Regions from separate parts of the Metabacillus herbersteinensis genome, predicted to be linked through region 2. Evidence: riboswitches for the same ligand, from Rfam matches in the RefSeq annotation. Region 2 holds a riboswitch; the other holds the start of a gene.
The links. A riboswitch is a leader RNA that binds a small molecule or an ion and turns the genes downstream of it on or off. The one in region 2 is predicted to bind cyclic di-AMP.

Region 1 (8,846 bases), on a different contig from region 2:
CGTACGGCGGTAATCTTTTTCCCTTGGATCATAGTGCTGCTTTTCCTAGTATTCTTATTTCTTTTACCTGAAAGTAAATTTGAAAATGTTCAACCTATTTTCGGAGAAGGTATGAAACCAATTATTAATGGCATATATCATAGTTTGGGAAACCCCTATTTACAGCTTCTTATATTTTTAATGATTACACCATTTGTTACCGAAAAGGCTAAAATGAAAAAAGCTTTTTATATAGGAACAATAATTGGAGGCATCGTCCTAACCATAATAATTATTTTCAGTATTTTAGTATTGGGTGCAGACATTAGCGCAAGGCAATCCTATCCATCTTATATATTAGGCAAGAAAATCAGCATTGGAAATTTTTTAGAGCGAATCGAAGTTATTGTTGGGATTATTTGGATTCTTACAATATATTTTAAGCTGACGATTTGCTATTATGGTCTCACTCTTGGATTAGCTCAAGTACTTGGATTAAAAAATTATAAAATTCTCCTTTTTCCATTAGCATTTTTAATCATAACCTTTGCCATCTTTTCACATCCGGATATTGTACATTTTAATGAATTTGATACTAAAACGTGGCCACTTTATTCCTTAACAATTTGTTTTTTCCTCCCACTTTTATTATTAGTGGTTGGAAAAATAAGAAAAAAACGTTCTGCCTTCCAAAGCAACTAAACTGCTAGTTCGTTGAACAAGATCTCAAAGTATTACATGAATACTCTATACATTTTTAGTTAACATAATCGAGTATTATCAACAGTAGAAACAGACGCAAAACCCTTGATAACCCTGGGTTTTGCGTCTGTTCGTTTTTTATCGGGTATGCAGGTTTTTAAACATTCTAGACCTATCAAGGGTTTCCGACTTCTTTGTTTTCTAGGAATCTCTCATTTTTTGCATAAAATCCTGTATAAAGAAATGTGATTTTAAGCGTTCTATGCTTACTTTTCGTAGGCAACAGGGACTAAGTCGATTCCAACCTTTTTAGCCACGATATAGCGTCTGTAGCCGTCTGTGAGGATCTTCGTCTCTCGGTTAATCATAATTGGTTCATCTAAGTAGCCTGTCCGTTTGACATAGTCTATGACTTGTTGTGTTTTCTCAGGATTAGGCGTTGAGTTCAAAAATGCTTCAGGAACGATGATGTTTTCAAGTGAAACAAAATCCTCTGTGCCTTCTGGACCTTTTGGTTTTTCTTCTTTTTTTACTGGTTCAACCGGTGTCTTCTTTTCCTTTTCAGGAAGGATCGAAGCTTGGAAACAGATGATCCCGATTTCTCCTGGACACTCATCAACAGGGATGTCTAATGTTGGCTCGCCTTGAATCATGAGTTTTTGTTCCTTGATCGTTTCTTCGGTGATTCCGGCTTTTTTTAATTGTTTCCCATTTATGAAAACCGTATAGGTAATGGTTGAACCATTTGGCAGCCCTTTTGGAGATCCATCTGAACCTTTTTCCTCCATATCGAAGGTGTAATAGGCTCCTTTCTGACGTAGTGAACTTACTGATTTTCCTGTTAAGGTAACTTTATGTGGCATAGAATTCCCTCCTCTACTGTTTTATTTCCAAAATTGCCAAGAACTCTTTTTTTTTCTTTTCCTGGAGTTCTCGCATTAATCTCATGTTTTCAATTAGCACCTCGTCGCGTCTCTTCAGTTCTGATTTATAATTATTCTCCATTTGTTCCAAAGACTTAGAGACACTTCCGAGGTATTCAGAGGTTTCTTTGTTACCAGATTCTAAAAGCCTTTGTTGAGCCTCTGAACCAATAGCAATCTCCCTTCGAACCTCTTCAATGACTTCTTTTCGAATTTCGTTTTTTACTTCTTCACGAATCTCTTGTTTTAGAACATCTTTAAATTCTTTGATATTCGCCATCATTTCTTTAATGCTTAATAAAGTTTCGATAGCTTCATTTTGTTGCATCTGTGGGACAGAAGGTTGTAACTCTGTTAGAGAAGCATCATCTGTTTGTTTTTTTGCTTCAAACAACTCTTTGATCATCTTTTTCGGAATATTTTTATCCCTCATTGATTTTATGCGCTTCAATATCTCGATTTCAAAATCCGTATAATAGCGGCCAATTTCATCTCGTGGGATGTTCAAAATTCCTTCAAAGTCAGATTCCCATTGTCTCAGAGTCCCTTCTGGAATATCTATCATTCTTGAAACTTCTTTAATTCTATAAGGCTTCATAAATGTAGTCATTATAAGACCCCCTTCTTATCAATTTAAACTCCTTTGAGTAATTCGGAGACTCCCTTCGAAGTCTTGATATTAAAGGAAATTAATTTCTTGAATTCATAGAATAACATTCTATTGATACTATGGATAATACGATCTCCGAGGAGGAATATCCTTTCGAATGGGGTTAAAAATTTCTCTTATTTTAAAGTTATATGGATACCAGGTCGATAAGTTGAAGGAAATTTGCTTGTAGGGGTCCAATCAGGAAAATGCGGATTTACAACGATTAGATTTTGGTACAAGTGTAGCTTTGAAATAAAACTTAATTGAAACAATGTTATTAATCTTGATAAACGAACAAAAGAAAAGAACATGTTTTGAAAAAAAGGGATTTTTCGTTTTTCCTCATAATTTCATCTTGAATCTATTTTAGTTAGACAATTGCGTTATGGATTTAAGTTGAAACTGAGGGCAATTTTGGAACTAAAGTGTAAAAAGAACCATAGCTACCTAACTATTTTTATACAAAAAATGGATACCTAGTAAAAATATGGTCGCACTGGTGGATTTCCACATGTCTCATGGAGGTCAACCCTCCCATGTCTCACAGAGTCTATGCTCCAAAATTCCTTCGTCCAACCTTTCCATGAGGTGGATGTCAGTGATGCTGCCCGTACTTTAGTTGATATACTGACTAATCCGTGCTTCAAATGTCTAAATACATAAACCTAGATAAAACCGTGATTAATAACTTACAAGATTAATCCTAAGCCGCGTTCTGTAATTGTGCTATATGAGGAATATCCTTTAACATTCTGTCTTCACTAAAATCACATTGTTTTGTACCAATCGTAAATAAAACACGTATTAATTTATAACACAAGGCTATTAGGGACTGCATTTTCTTTAATGGATTATCTGGCCGATTTTTATAATAATCATGCAAGGCTTTAAAGGCCGAGTTCTTGGCAATCTTTGCGATTGTTCATCGGGGTGTTGTAAACAATGATTTCCACAATCTTCACAAATCTGTGTAATATCTTTGTGTCCTTCTGAAAGGTTGTTTTTTAACTTTTCATTCTTATTTAAAACTGATAATTATGAAAAATCATCACATCTCAAACCCCTTCCGACTCAAATTCTGCTATATCTTGGTTTTGTCCCATTACTATTAGGACATCTCCTTTTAAAATGTTTTCTTCAGCAGAAGGAGAAACATTAATTTCCTCTCCTCTTTGAATACCAACAACATTACAACCAAATTTTGCTCTTATATCTAACTCCAATAAAGATTTATTATGTATTTTATCAGTAGCAATGATTTCAACAACACTATAGTCTTTGGACAACTCAATATAATCAATAATTTTATCTGAGACAATATGATGGGCAATTCTTTTTGCCATATCTCTCTCTGGATGGATGACCTTGTCCACTCCTATTTTTTCTAAGACTTTTTGATGGTATTCATTTTGAGCTTTTGCCCATACTTGACTAATTCCGTACTCTTTAAGAAGCAAACTAGTAAGAATACTGGCTTCAACATCATCTCCAAAGGATACAAAGGCATGATCAAAATTTCTTACACCTAATTGCTTTAACGTAGGCTCATCAATAGCATTTGCGACAACTACATGAGTAGCATATTTCGCAAATTCGTTTACTTTATCTTGACTTTTGTCTATAGCTAGCACATCAACGCCCATTTCATAAAATTCTTTGACTAGATTTCCTCCGAAGCGACCTAAACCAAAAACCACAAATTGTTTTGACATATTAATTCCTCCATTTTAGAATCTGCATAAAATATCTAATTAATGTTGTGATTTTAATTGCCGATCATAAAAATTTATCGTATTAATATGTTAACGTTGTCTTCAATTATAATTTAAACAGAGTTTTGTTTCTTTTTCTCTTTATTATCAAGGTTCCTTTTCCTCTCTTCTTTATAATAGATTTTTAATAATACAAATCCTATTACTAGACCGAAAATTTTAAATAAGTTCCCATTGTGAGAATCTCGTATATAAAAAAGTTCATAAAAACCAACTAATCCACTAGCAATCACCCCAATTGCTATAAATAGTAGAAAAAGATACATTTCAGGCATGTTATTATTGATTCTCACATCACTACTCCTTTTAGTTATCTGCTTAGTATATACATCTGTTATTTTTACTTTTTTAAGACACAAAAGTTTAACATTCTACCGATTATATCGTTTGTAAATATTACTTCATCTGCACCCACATTTTTAGCATGTTGAATATTTCTCCTTAACAATGTTTGTGCAATGCAATAGGCTTTCTCGTTCATTGTTCTTATAGTTAAAAGATTAATAAGAGTTTGTTCATCGGCTTCTCGTTCAGTCTTTTGTTGGTTAGCTGTAATAATGATATATTCTGCAGAATGTATATTAGCATCAATTAAATTTTTTCTATCAGTAGGATTTCCTTTTATTAATTTTACAAAGGGAAGTGGATACTCCTCAATTGCATTATCTAGTAAAGTAATCTTAGCATCGTTATTTACTGAGTTTATAAAATTTATCACTTGAAATGAACAACTGTTCCAACCTATAACTAGTACGTTATTTAGATTGTTCCCACTCATTTTTTTGCTCCCTACCTATACTGTGGATTTAATATTAATAGTCTTATACAAAAAAACTAATAATAAACGAGCACCCAGATTAATCTGAGTGCTTTTTGCAATTATCCAGTTAATACATCCTCTTTTGGATATTTTATTTTGGCTTTATCAGGTTTTGCAAGAGTATAAGCAAGGGTCAACGGCCCAAGTTTACCAAAAAACATGACAAGGATTATAATACATTTTCCTATACTTGTCAGTGTCCCAGTAATCCCCATAGATAACCCCACGGTTCCAAATGCCGACACAACTTCAAACAAGATCATTAAAAAAGGTTTTTGTTCAGTTATTGTCAGTATAATTAGGCATAATAAGATAAAAACAATCGATGTTGTAGCTATTGCCAAAGCCTTTAGTATTGATGTTTGACTTATTGATCTATTTGAAATTACAATCTCATCTTTTGCTTTTATGTAGTTTATAACACTAAAGATGATGACTAGAAAAGTGGTTAATTTAATTCCACCTCCTGTTGAAGCACTCCCTGCTCCTATAAACATTAGGATAATAATAAATAAGATAGTTGGTTCATTTAGACTAGCAATATCCAAAGAGTTAAAACCTGCTGTTCTAGGGACAACAGCCTGGAAAAAAGATCCCCATAACTTTCCTGCCCAATCTAATCCACCTAGTGTTTTCGGATTTGAATACTCAACAAAGAAGATAAATAACATCGCGATAATATTCACTACAAATGAGCCGACAAGCATTAACTTTGTATGTAAAGATAATTTTTTAAACCTTTTCTTGTGTTTTAAATCTACAAGTACAGTAAAACCAATTCCACCAATGATGAATAAAAAGCTAATCACTATATTAATGATTGGATCACCTACATATTGCATTAAGCTATCCGGTAACAGTCCAAAGCCCGCGTTATTAAAAGCAGATATAGAGTGAAAAAAACTAAAATAAATCCCTTTTGACCAACCAAACTCTGGAATCCATCTGATAGATAGGAGAATCATCGCGATAAATTCAATAGTAAATGAAAAAATAAATAGATATCGTACCAGATTAATAACTCCACCTAAAGACGTTTGATTTAGTGATTGCTGAATGAGAAGTCTTTCTTTCATCCCGATTTTTTTACCTAACATAATATAAATAAGTACAGCAAAAGACATGATCCCAAGTCCGCCAACTTGTATAAGGCCTACTATCACTAGTTCGCCAAATAATGTGTAAGCAGTACCTGTATCCACTACAACCAAACCCGTCACCGTCATGGCAGAAGTCGCAGTAAATAGTGCATCTAGCCAGGAAATTGGTTCAGTACTCGCTGCCGGTATTTTTAATAAGATTGTTCCAAGAGTGATAAAACTTATGAACATGATTAATAAAAGCTGCGAGGGGTTTAATTTTATTACACGGTTTCTCATTGGTAAATAACACCTACTTCTTAATTTTTTCTCTAATAAATTGGAAAGTAGCTCAATGATCTCCCTTCTTCTTATAATTCCAATAAAAACCCCATAATCATCAACAACTGAAACAAAATTTTGACTTAAGGAAGTATTCACTATATCCTCTATTTCACTATTAACTGAGATAGGCTCAGATTTTGTATGAAGGGAGACTTCTCTTAGCATAACCTTTTGAGTATGCTGAAAATCAAGACTTTCATATTTTTTTAACTTCCATAGGAGATCTCCTTCAGTTAATGTTCCCAAATAGTGGCCCTTACGAGGTTATCTGTCGGATTCGGGCCATGGAAGTAGCCCCTACCTTGTAAAGGATTCACCCCAAGGACAATGTCACAAAGTTGGTTCCCCCGCTCATTAAAGACTCAGCGATTTAAGATATTAATGCATTAAATTGTTAAAGAATAAAAAAGACCACAGAGGGCTACCCCGTGGTCGAATTGATTTTATCGATCACCAGTTACACATCCTCTCTCTTAACGCTTACGAAGTTAGCTGTCGGATTCGGGCCATGAGAGTAGCCCTACCTTGTAAAGGATTCACCCCAAGTGACAACAATGTCACAGAATTGGTTCCCCCGCTCATTACTGATTCAGCGATAAAGAATAATTTAATTTATGGCGTAATCTTACTCCTGGAATTTTCAGTTGTAAAGAGTGAAAAAACCTTAATTTCTTCTAAAAACACCTAAAAATGGCGTAAATAAGTCATTTCATCAAGTAGATGTAATAAATTCGCCAATATCCTTTATTTTTCTCCATTTTTTAATGAAATTCAATATTGAATAATCTACTGAAAAACATTTTCAAAAGTTATAATGTGAAAGTAGTGTTGATTTTTTTAGAAAGAAATTTGCATTTATTGCAATTTTATCCTGATCAATTAATTCATAGAAAATCTACAATACTATTTGATGTTAGACGGATTTGTAGTTTAATTGAAAATTGCCACATATGGCGTAAGGATTGGTTCAAATAAAATACATCGGCTTTTCTTTTACCCTTAGGAAATGAATCTTCCCTTATTTGTACTAACCTGTGTATTCTCGCTATGTTCAGAGCAACAAGTGATTTTAAGCTTGATATATAAAAATAAGAACCAAATGAAAACGCCATTCTCAAAAAGAATGACGTCTCATCAGGGTGAAATTATTTCTTTAAAGAGAACAATTTTAATAAGGGATTCTTTTTCTTATCTACGATCTTTAACTCATTCAGTAAAAGTTTCTCTTGATTGTCAGATATCCATTTTTTTAATTCTTTATGATTTTGAAAATGGGTAAAGTATGTTTCTCCACCTTTTCCTACAGCACTAATAACATACCTACAAGAAGTATTCCCCACATCCCCCACCCTTTTGATATTGTGATTTTACATATAAATCATTATATCAGGGTTAAAAAGTTAATCCATACTTTTTTATTATAAAATTCATCCAATTATTTATATTAGATAACCTATCAAATTTATATTAGTTTTACCGAGATTAGTAAACATTTGTAAGGTGCTAGTAAGGTAAACTAAAAGAACGCCGATTTCCTGACGAATTATATGTAATCAAATATCCATAAATGAAGAAGAGTGCATACTGCCGATAGGAATATTGTTAATATTGGTTTAACGTAATGAAGGCGTAGCATAGGAAACATAACAACTATAAATAATATTGACCACCAAAAATTCCAACCGTTATGATAAGTTATCTTCCCTAATTTGTAACCTATCCCCTCGACTATTAAAAATAGAAAAATCCACTTTAATGTATGAAAAAGGTGGCTTTTAAATTTACTTGGATAATTGGATAAGAAGAGAAAAGCGGAAAAAGGATTAATTATAAACGCATGAATAAGAAAAGTAGTTGCGTGATTTCCAATATTTGTTTTTAATTCCCATAGATGAAAAAATTCATGAGCAAAAAAAACATACAAAAGGTTGGATAATGCTATGTATAACATGGTTGGATAGTATAATTTAAAATTCTTCCAATCTCCCCAACGCCATGAAGCTAATAAAACCCATAACGTTATTAAGATGTGCAATAATACCCCTCATTTATAAAAACGTTCTATGTTGTTACTTACTATAGAGATAACTCATTCCGTTTGCTCAAGGAATTTGTGTTTAAGGACAGTTACTTTATTGATTTTACTTCTTTGCTAGTTTCCTTATCCCTTGATCTATTTATTGCAACCAATCCAATTGTTAGTATGAGCAAACTAAGCGTATTTATCGTATATCCGTTTACCTGTATATATACTTCTTTTGTTTGAATAAATCGAATAGCAAAGTATATTCCAAATAAGACTGATATATCGTCTTGTAAATTGGTGAACTTTTTAACCATGTTCAAACTCCTTTTATAGCTGTTTTATTGATTTGGATTCCCTGGTGTTGCTGTTATTGATTCAAAAGCTCTAGTAATTAATACCCTTCTATTTTTTTATTAGTTTTTCCATAAAACTGGAAATGATTCGTATATTCCGTGTATTAAAAGTTTTGATGTTTAAATAGGGTATACTCAAAATGAACACATTCTCCAATAGCAGCTGTTCGACAACTTCAAGTTCTTAGCTAATAA
Region 2 (8,846 bases):
TGCTGTAGCGAGTTCATTTATTAGCATACATAATATAATCTACACACTCGCACTCGTTCATATTATAATAGACTCTAAACGTACCAGATTATATAGGATGAATTGTACATAATCCTCCATCAAAACAACAGTAAAAGAGGGATAAGAATGGAGATCATCACGAAGCGATTAAAATTAATTCCTGCTACAGAGGAACTAATGAGGACAAGCTCTGACGATTACGAGATGGGCGATCATATCGATTATTACTTAAGTATTATTGAAAATGATACATCCTACAAAGGGTGGGGTGTTTGGTTCGTCTATCAACAAAGTGATGGCCTTTTAATTGGTGATATTGGCTACAAAGGAAAGCCATACGAAGGAACAGTAGAAGTCGGTTATGGGATCTCTACTAACGTTCAGAATCGTGGCTACGCAACGGAAGCAATTGAGGCATTAATGAATTGGGCATTTACTTCGACAGACGTTCATCGAATAAAAGCTGAATGCTTAGAAGATAATGGTCCATCCCTAAGTGTTCTAAAAAAACTCGGAATGAACCAAACGAGCCATGACAACGGAATGACGTACTGGGAAAAACATATTCATCAATAAGTTAAAGTGTATAAGCATAATGCCGTTGATTTGACGGGTTATGCTTTTTTTCATTAAGTGAAAGATTAAGGAGTGTTTTAGGTCTAATTAGTGAACAGATGAGTGATGATAACAAAATATAGTAAGTACTAACATCAACAATGAAACGTATATTCTAGGAATTTAGTACTCATTACAACTTTGTCATGAGGTGAAATTTATGACTATTTCGTAGCTTTTAACCATAGGTTTAATAATGGAGGAAGTTGACAAAGTGGGGGGAGTAATTTGAAAACATTTCAAGAAGCTTCTGTTTTTGAACACATGTTTTGGCTGCAGGTCCTAGGAGACCACGCACGATTTATTTTAGATTCCTTAGCTGTTAGTGAAAAAGAAGACATTAAAAAAGCAACCGAGTTTAAGCAAGCGTTTGATACTTTGTTAAAAAAAGCAACCGAACAAAACGATATGTATACACTTACATTAGAAGCTGAGGCATACGTAAAGCAATTTAGAGTATTTAAGTTGTCGCTCATTAAACGCCATTTGGTCGGGAAAATAAAAATTCAGCTGCCACCAACATTTATTAACCACATGGTCAATGAGCTAGATGAGTATATGTTAGTTTTGAAATATCTTAAGAAGAACGAAGTACCGCCAATTTTTCATGAGTTACATCATCATTTGTTGTGGTTACTTGATGCAGCAGGTCATGCGGGTGCGATTTCCGATAATCTTGATGCGGTTGAAAAACGCCTGAAAGAAAAAAGTGATGTGTTTACTAAGCATTTCGAACAGTTTTATCTTAAGGCGATTGAATTGTCTGGTTTCTTAAGAGCAAATGTTAACTCGTTTCCGGCATTAACAAGAATGAACAAGGAGGTAACACTGGAAATAGAAATGTTTCGGATGTTTCTCGACGAAATTGAAGAACTAGAGTTTTCAAATGAAATGCTGAGCACATTTTCTGTATTAATGGCAGACCATATGCTGAGGGAAGAGTGTTATTATTTGACGAAGGTAGCAGAAGCAACGGATGCAGGTGATCCAAATTGTGATCCGACTCACCCGAGGATAGAGGGGTAAGAGGTTGACTATTAGTCAACCTCTCTTACTTATGATAGGAAATTATAAAGTCTTTGAACTGTGGATAGAGTTTCTGCATCCAGCTCCAGCGCCTAGCCCCGACGCACACGACGTGCTAGTGCAGTTACAGCGACAGGACGTCGCGGTTGTAACTGCCTCGAGGTCATAAGTCAATTCTAAATTGAAGGCAAAGAACGCCTTCTATTTAGAATCGCCTTATGCTTGTCGGGGCTGACCAAGGCGCTTGCGCTTTTGTTCATGATACGAGCTTTAACCCAATTGTTGAACTAATAATAAGGGTAATAAATGCTATTCTTTTCCACTCTTTTTTTTCTCCTAGAAAAAGTATTCCAATGATCGCACTTCCAGCTGTACCAATACCTGTCCAAACGGCATAGGCGGTACCCATTGAAATGGTTTCCATTGCTTGAGTAAGGAAGAGAAAGCTTGCCCCAAATCCCATAGTCATAAAAAGAAAGGACGTAAGAGACTTTTTTTCGTTAAACTTACTAATTCCAGTAACTCCAACGACTTCGAACAGACCAGCAGCAACTAGAAAGAACCAATTCATGATTCTTTCACCTCCTGTTTTCCACTCGATATTACTTTCAGTCCGACTACTCCTGCAACAAGTAACACTATCAGTAAAATTTTCAAAAGCTTAAGAGGCTCTCCGAAAAATAGAATTTCAATCAGAACTGTACCTGCTGCACCTAGACCAGTAAACACCGCATAAACCGTACTTACAGGTAAGAAGTTTGTCGCTCGAATCAGCAAACCAAAGCTGATGAGGATTGCAATGATTGTTCCCGTCCATTCAAGTGATGTTCCGGCATGCTTTAAACCTGATACCCACATCACTTCAAATAAAGCTGCTATATAGACAATAAGCCATTTGTTTTTCATCATTATGAACCCTCACTTTGTTGTAGAACAGGAAAATATAAAATATTCTCACTAAGTCTGCGTTTCTGAATCCAGCTCCAGCGCCTAGCCCCGACGCACAGGACGTGCTAGTGCAGTCATGGCGATTGACGTCGCGTTCTTGACTGCCTCGAGGTCCAGCTTGTCGGACTCCTTCAGGATGAAGGTGAGAAAGGCGTTGCAACAGGACGTTGCGAACTTAGCCTTTCTTCCTCTGAACAAGGCGCTTGCGCTTTTTTTGTAATCCCGCGCCAGTAAATATTCCAGCTTGCCTCAAGTCTACGATTAAATCGATTTTTACCGCCGTAGAGCATTTCAATGATAACAGCATCAAAAAGACCTAAAAAGGCAATAGCTGCCTCTGTACTTGAAACCACTAACTTTTCATCTTGTAATACTTCCATTAAAAGAGCTTCTAATTGATCATAATAGCCATAAAGCTTTTGCATTACGTGATCTTCTAGATGCTTTGGAGGAAAAAAAGCGTTTCGTAACATGAAGTTCGTTTGCTCATCACTTTCATATCTTTCCCCATAATTGGTAAGAAAAAGATATAGGGTGCTTTTTACAGAGCCTCCAGAGTTCTCTTCAAAAAATATCTTAATCGTATTCACTTCGTCACTAAAAATTTCTTCTGTAATTGTTAAGAAAAGATGATCCTTATTTGAAAAATGAGAATAGATCGACTGCTTTTTTATCCCAACTTCTGAAGCAATTGCGGCTAAGGATGCACCATCATATCCTTCACGAGCAAAGTGACGTTTAGCTGCCTTTTTTATTAAGTTAGCGGTCATTACTTCACCTTCCTGACGTTCGTCAGTGTAATCATAGTAAATTTAATCGTCTAAGTCAATCGTCTTTGTTTAGGCATTGGAATGTGATTAAAGGTGAAAATTTCAATTTCTTTACATTGCATTTACGTATTATCAGTTGTTATGCTACTAAAGAATAAATTCAAATAGGAGACATTACGATATGCAATTCTCAAGAATCCTTTTAATTTTTCTCATTTTGTTAGGGACTATTCCTAAAGTGATGGTAGCTGAAAATAATCAATCGAATTTACAACTTATAAGTGAAGCAGCGGTGTTAATTGATGCAACTTCTGGTGAGGTTTTGTTTGAAAAGGAACCTGACAAACTCATGTATCCTGCAAGCATTACTAAGATTGCTACTGCGATTTATGCTATTGAAAAGGGCCACCTAGATGACGTTGTTACGGTCAGTGAAAACGCTCGAAATGCTGATGGCACAAAAGTGTACTTAGAAGAGGGGGAGCAAGTTCCCCTGAAAAAATTAATTCAAGGTCTACTTATTAATTCTGGTAATGATGCAGGTGTTGCGATTGCAGAACATCTAAGTGGAAACGTGGAGGATTTTTCAAAAGATTTAACAGCTTTTCTTAAAGAAAAAACGAACGTAAGTCAGACTACTTTTAAAAATCCACATGGCTTATTTGACCCTGAGCATCAAACGACAGCTGAAGATATGGCAGTAATCACTCAATATGCAATGAAAAATGATACGTTTCGAGAGATCTCTTCGACGATTGAACTTGATTGGAAGGGAGAAACTTGGGATACGACGATTATTAATCATCACCGGATGCTAAGAGATTGGCCATATGAAGGAGTAACAGGTGGGAAAAACGGATTTGTGAATCAGTCAGGATTTACTCTTGTTACGACAGCACAACGTGATCATATTGAACTGATTGCGGTTACACTGAAAACAAGCACAGAAAAACAATCCTATGAAGATACTGCTAAGCTCTTAGATTTTGGATTTGAAAATTTTGAATCTGAAAAAATAACTGAAACAGCAGAATTCATTGACAAGGCTGAAAATAGGTATCAACTTATCGAACCTCTGTACTACACGAAAAAACGTGGAGAATCAGTTGTGAAAGAGATTTCAACGGACGGAAACTTGCTTATTAAAAATGAAGATGGAGAAGTGATTTTTACCCATCCATTAGAAAAGGTGAATGATCCTGAGACTTCCGAGCAAATACTGAGTGAAACAGTTGAGAGTCCTCCAGAAGATAATTCTCTGAATCAGCATCTCCGTTGGGTTGTATCAGTATCAATTCTGAGTGTTTTAGTATTGGTCGGTTTTTTCTTTACACAGATTCGAAAAATATAATGATTTGGGTTTATGAGCATGCTGTGACATGCACTTTAAAGCCTTTACAAACTGATAAGGTTTCAATTATAATTTACGAGAATTAGTAAAACTTGTTTTGAAAGAAGGGTATCCTAAATGAACTTAGGTTTCGGCGAAATCATGCTTATTGTTTTTGTCGCATTGTTATTATTTGGACCTAAAAAACTTCCTGAACTAGGTAAAGCTGCGGGTAAGACGCTTAGGGAATTTAAAAATGCAACAAAAGGACTTATGGACGACGACGAGGAAAAACCTGTTAAACAGACGAAATAAATTCCTTACTATACGAGTAAAGCAGAGCCATTCGAAACTAGAATTGGCACTGCTTTTTTTTGCTTTAAACTATAGGGTCACTAAAAGAGTAAGACGTGTTTACGGAGAAGTATGAATTTTCAGTGAATTAATTTATAATTAAGGTATTACGTTTATAGGAGGCTAATTCGTGCAAAAATCAACTTATTCAGATACGTGGGATTTAGACGTCATCTTTGAGGGTGGAAGTCATTCAGACGAGTTTGAAAGCTACTTACATACGATTCAATCTTTTCTTACAGATTTAGAAACAAGCGTGACTATGCTTCACCTCACGGATTCCACAGCCCATCAAGGACTTAATCAAGTGGTTGAACTTGTTGCAAAGGTATCCAAAAAGCTTCAACAAGCTGGGTCATACATTAATTGTTTACAAGCACAAGACACTACAGATAAACATGCAAACCTACTTAGGTCAAGATTTACGAAATTAAGATCAACTTTTTCAACAATGATGATTGAGTTTGATCAAAAGCTTGTTGAAACGGAGGAAAGCGTATGGAATGAGCTTTTTGAGGATGATGACTTACAGCAGCTACATTTTGTATTAAATGAAAAGCGTGAGGATTCTAAGGAAAGGCTATCATTGGAAAAAGAGAGCTTGATTCAAGGGCTTTCGGTGGATGGATACTCTGGCTGGGGGCAGCTATATGATTTATTGGTAGCAAAAATTAAGATTCCGTTTGAACTGGATGGAGTTCTAAACGAGCTTTCTGTTGGTCAAGCGTTTAATAAGTTCTCAAGTGCTGATCGCAATGTAAGGAAATCAGTTTTTGAGAAATGGGAAGACGCCTGGGAAGAGCAGGCAGATGTGTTTTCAGAAACGTTAAATCATTTAGGTGGCTTCCGTTTAGCTGTATACAAAGAACGAGGCTGGGAGGAGGTACTTAAAGAGCCACTCCGCATAAACCGAATGAAAAAAGAGACGCTTGATATGATGTGGCAAGTCATCTCGGAAAATAAACAACCACTTGTAAACTATCTAAATCGAAAAGCGAAACTGCTAGGGCTTGAAAAAATGAGTTGGTATGACTTGGATGCTCCGATTGTCAAAACAGATAGCAAAGTAACCTATCAAGATGGTTCAGATTTTATTGTCGATCAGTTTAGTCAATTTGGAAGTGAGCTAACAAGTTTCACGAAAAAGGCATTTGAAGAATCTTGGATTGAAGCAGAAGACCGTGCTGGAAAAGCACCGGGTGGTTTTTGCACAAGCTTCCCTGAGAGTGTTGAATCTAGAATTTTTATGACTTTTTCAGGCACACCTTCAAATGTCTCAACACTCGCACACGAACTCGGTCACGCTTTTCATCAACATGTCATGCAGGGTGTGCATCCATTAAATAGTCGATATGCAATGAATGTAGCTGAAACTGCGTCAACTTTTGCCGAAACGATTGTAGCGGATGCAGCGGTTAAAAATGCAAAAAATGAAGCTGAACGCTTAGCACTCTTAGAGGACAAATTGCAGCGAAGTGTGGCCCTACTTATGAACATTCACGCTCGGTTTATTTTTGAGAACGGTTTTTATGAAGAACGAAAAGAAGGCTTTGTCTCTGCGGATCGATTAAATGAACTCATGGAAAATGCACAAAAAGAGGCATACTGTCAGTCTTTAGAAAGCTATCACCCTAGCTTCTGGTCATCGAAATTACATTTCTATATAACGGGAACACCTTTTTATAATTTCCCATATACATTCGGATTTTTATTTTCACTCGGAATCTACGCAAAAGCATTAGAAGAAGGCACTGCGTTCGAAGAGCACTATATTGCTTTATTACGAGACACAGGTTCAATGTCTGTCGAAGATTTAGCTGAAAAGCATTTAGGAGTAGATCTCACCCAAAAAGACTTCTGGGAAAAAGCTGTCAAGCTAGCTGTTAGTGATGTCGAAGAATTTTTAGAACTAACAGAGGAGTGATACATTCTAGGGATTGCATCTGTATGTACAAAAAACGGGTGTCAGTCCTTGGTTAGTTTTTTAAACAACCAAATTTTGATATTTGCATTTTTTTGCTATTTTGATATAAAATAGAGTAACAACTTCATAATTACGCTTAATCCTAGATTTTTAGGAGCGGGGAAACCATCATGTGCACTGCACTTGGGGTGAATCGTTTTAGAAGGGAAAGTTTTAGGTTTTTCTGACCTCAGACATCTATCTTCCCACATCTAAACCGTAGGACATCTCTTCGTCCGAATCCGACAGCTAACTTCGCAAGCGCAGAGGAGAGTCATCAGTGGACGTCATATTTAGCTAAAAATGACAAGGTTAAACCGCGAGTTGTCTCGGGGTTTTTTTGTGTTTTTTGCCATCTTGAGGTTTTGGACTTGTTCCTTATGGGAATTAAAAAGGTACACGTTTAGGTTATGAGGCAAGAACTGAGTAATGCTCTTATTTGAAATAGTAACACTTGTTAAAATATATACCATCGCAACAACATGCTCTCCTCTTAATCCCTTACTGCCAAGGAAGTTATCTCATGTAATTAGCAACAAAAAGACAAATCATCTTAGGAGGTTTTACATGAAACTCGCAACGAAAATTATTATTGGATTAGTTATAGGTGCGATTGTAGGATTAGTTCTTAATCTAACTTCGCCAAGTTTATTTGACACGCTTAATACATTTTTATTTACCCCACTAGGAAAGATATTTCTTAACTTAATTAACATGCTAGTTGTTCCAATTGTATTTTTCTCGATTACCTTGGGTGTTGCAGGATTAGGTGATCCTAAAAAATTAGGAAGAATTGGTGCTAAAACGATTTTCTATTTTCTATGTACAACAGCAATTGCAATCACCATTGGACTGGTATTGGCTTATGTCATTCAACCAGGAACAATTGGAGAATATGATACGACAAATGTTGAATATAAGGCTGAGGAAGCACCTTCTGTAACCGAGACGTTGCTTAACATTATCCCAACAAATCCGATCCAAGCACTTGCTGAAGGGAATATGCTACAAATTATCGCCTTTTCAATCTTTGTAGGATTAGGTATTACAATGCTTGGCAAAAAGGCAGACACCTTGTTAAGAGTGATTGAGCAGGGGAATGAACTTATGATGTATCTAGTAAATCTTGTTATGAAGTTTGCCCCATATGGGACATTTGGTCTTATTGCAACAGCAGTAGGTAGCCAAGGTTATGGTGCAATAAAAGCAATGGGATTGTATATGTTCGTTGTTCTTTTAGCACTATTCGTTCATGCCCTACTAACGTATGGTTCGACAATTGCTATTTTTGCTAAACAAAATCCATTTACGTTTTTTAAAAATTTCGCACCAGCAATGGGTGTTGCTTTTAGTACCTCAAGTAGTAATGCGACTTTGCCAGTATCAATGGAAACTGCTCAAAAGCGATTAGGTGTTCCAGAGTCAATTAGTAGCTTTGTTCAGCCTCTTGGTGCAACCATTAACATGGATGGAACTGCAATTATGCAAGGTGTTGCAACGATTTTTATTGCTCAAGTATATGGGATAGAATTATCGTTTATCCAGCTCGTTACCGTTGTTTTAACGGCAGTTCTAGCTAGTGTTGGAACAGCAGGAGTACCAGGAGTTGGACTTATCATGCTTGCAATGGTACTAAATTCCGTTGGGCTACCTGTCGCTGGTATAGCATTGATCATTGGAATTGATCGTCTCCTAGACATGACTCGCACAGCTGTTAATATTACAGGTGACGCTGCATGTGCGGTAATTGTTGCTGAGACTGAAAAGAAACGTGGAACTATATAGTCACCTGTAACAGAAAGTATGTAAATACTTTCAA

Region 1: it holds a riboswitch for cyclic di-AMP, as region 2 does, so the genes downstream of both, ACFFIX_RS25960 (TrkH family potassium uptake protein) here and ACFFIX_RS05365 (dicarboxylate/amino acid:cation symporter) in region 2, are expected to answer to the same signal.

Annotation. Positions count from the first base shown of each region.
Region 1 is NZ_JBHLVO010000044.1:18,901-27,746, forward strand. It holds gene ACFFIX_RS25925 (GerAB/ArcD/ProY family transporter) at 1-681, shown strand, start outside; gene ACFFIX_RS25930 (ParB N-terminal domain-containing protein) at 948-1,544, opposite strand; gene ACFFIX_RS25935 (MerR family transcriptional regulator) at 1,558-2,214, opposite strand; partial or broken gene ACFFIX_RS25940 (IS110 family transposase) at 2,960-3,166, opposite strand; gene ACFFIX_RS25945 (potassium channel family protein) at 3,312-3,968, opposite strand; gene ACFFIX_RS25950 (hypothetical protein) at 4,082-4,321, opposite strand; gene ACFFIX_RS25955 (NAD-binding protein) at 4,369-4,806, opposite strand; gene ACFFIX_RS25960 (TrkH family potassium uptake protein) at 4,908-6,227, opposite strand; cyclic di-AMP (ydaO/yuaA leader) riboswitch at 6,511-6,650, opposite strand; cyclic di-AMP (ydaO/yuaA leader) riboswitch at 6,734-6,877, opposite strand; gene ACFFIX_RS25965 (hypothetical protein) at 7,418-7,612, opposite strand; gene ACFFIX_RS25970 (CBO0543 family protein) at 7,816-8,307, opposite strand.
Region 2 is NZ_JBHLVO010000003.1:68,472-77,317, forward strand. It holds gene ACFFIX_RS05325 (GNAT family N-acetyltransferase) at 148-597, shown strand; gene ACFFIX_RS05330 (DUF2935 domain-containing protein) at 865-1,662, shown strand; gene ACFFIX_RS05335 (DMT family transporter) at 1,919-2,233, opposite strand; gene ACFFIX_RS05340 (DMT family transporter) at 2,230-2,568, opposite strand; gene ACFFIX_RS05345 (TetR/AcrR family transcriptional regulator) at 2,742-3,380, opposite strand; gene ACFFIX_RS05350 (D-alanyl-D-alanine carboxypeptidase family protein) at 3,562-4,731, shown strand; gene ACFFIX_RS05355 (twin-arginine translocase TatA/TatE family subunit) at 4,849-5,025, shown strand; gene ACFFIX_RS05360 (M3 family oligoendopeptidase) at 5,195-6,988, shown strand; cyclic di-AMP (ydaO/yuaA leader) riboswitch at 7,112-7,306, shown strand; gene ACFFIX_RS05365 (dicarboxylate/amino acid:cation symporter) at 7,595-8,812, shown strand.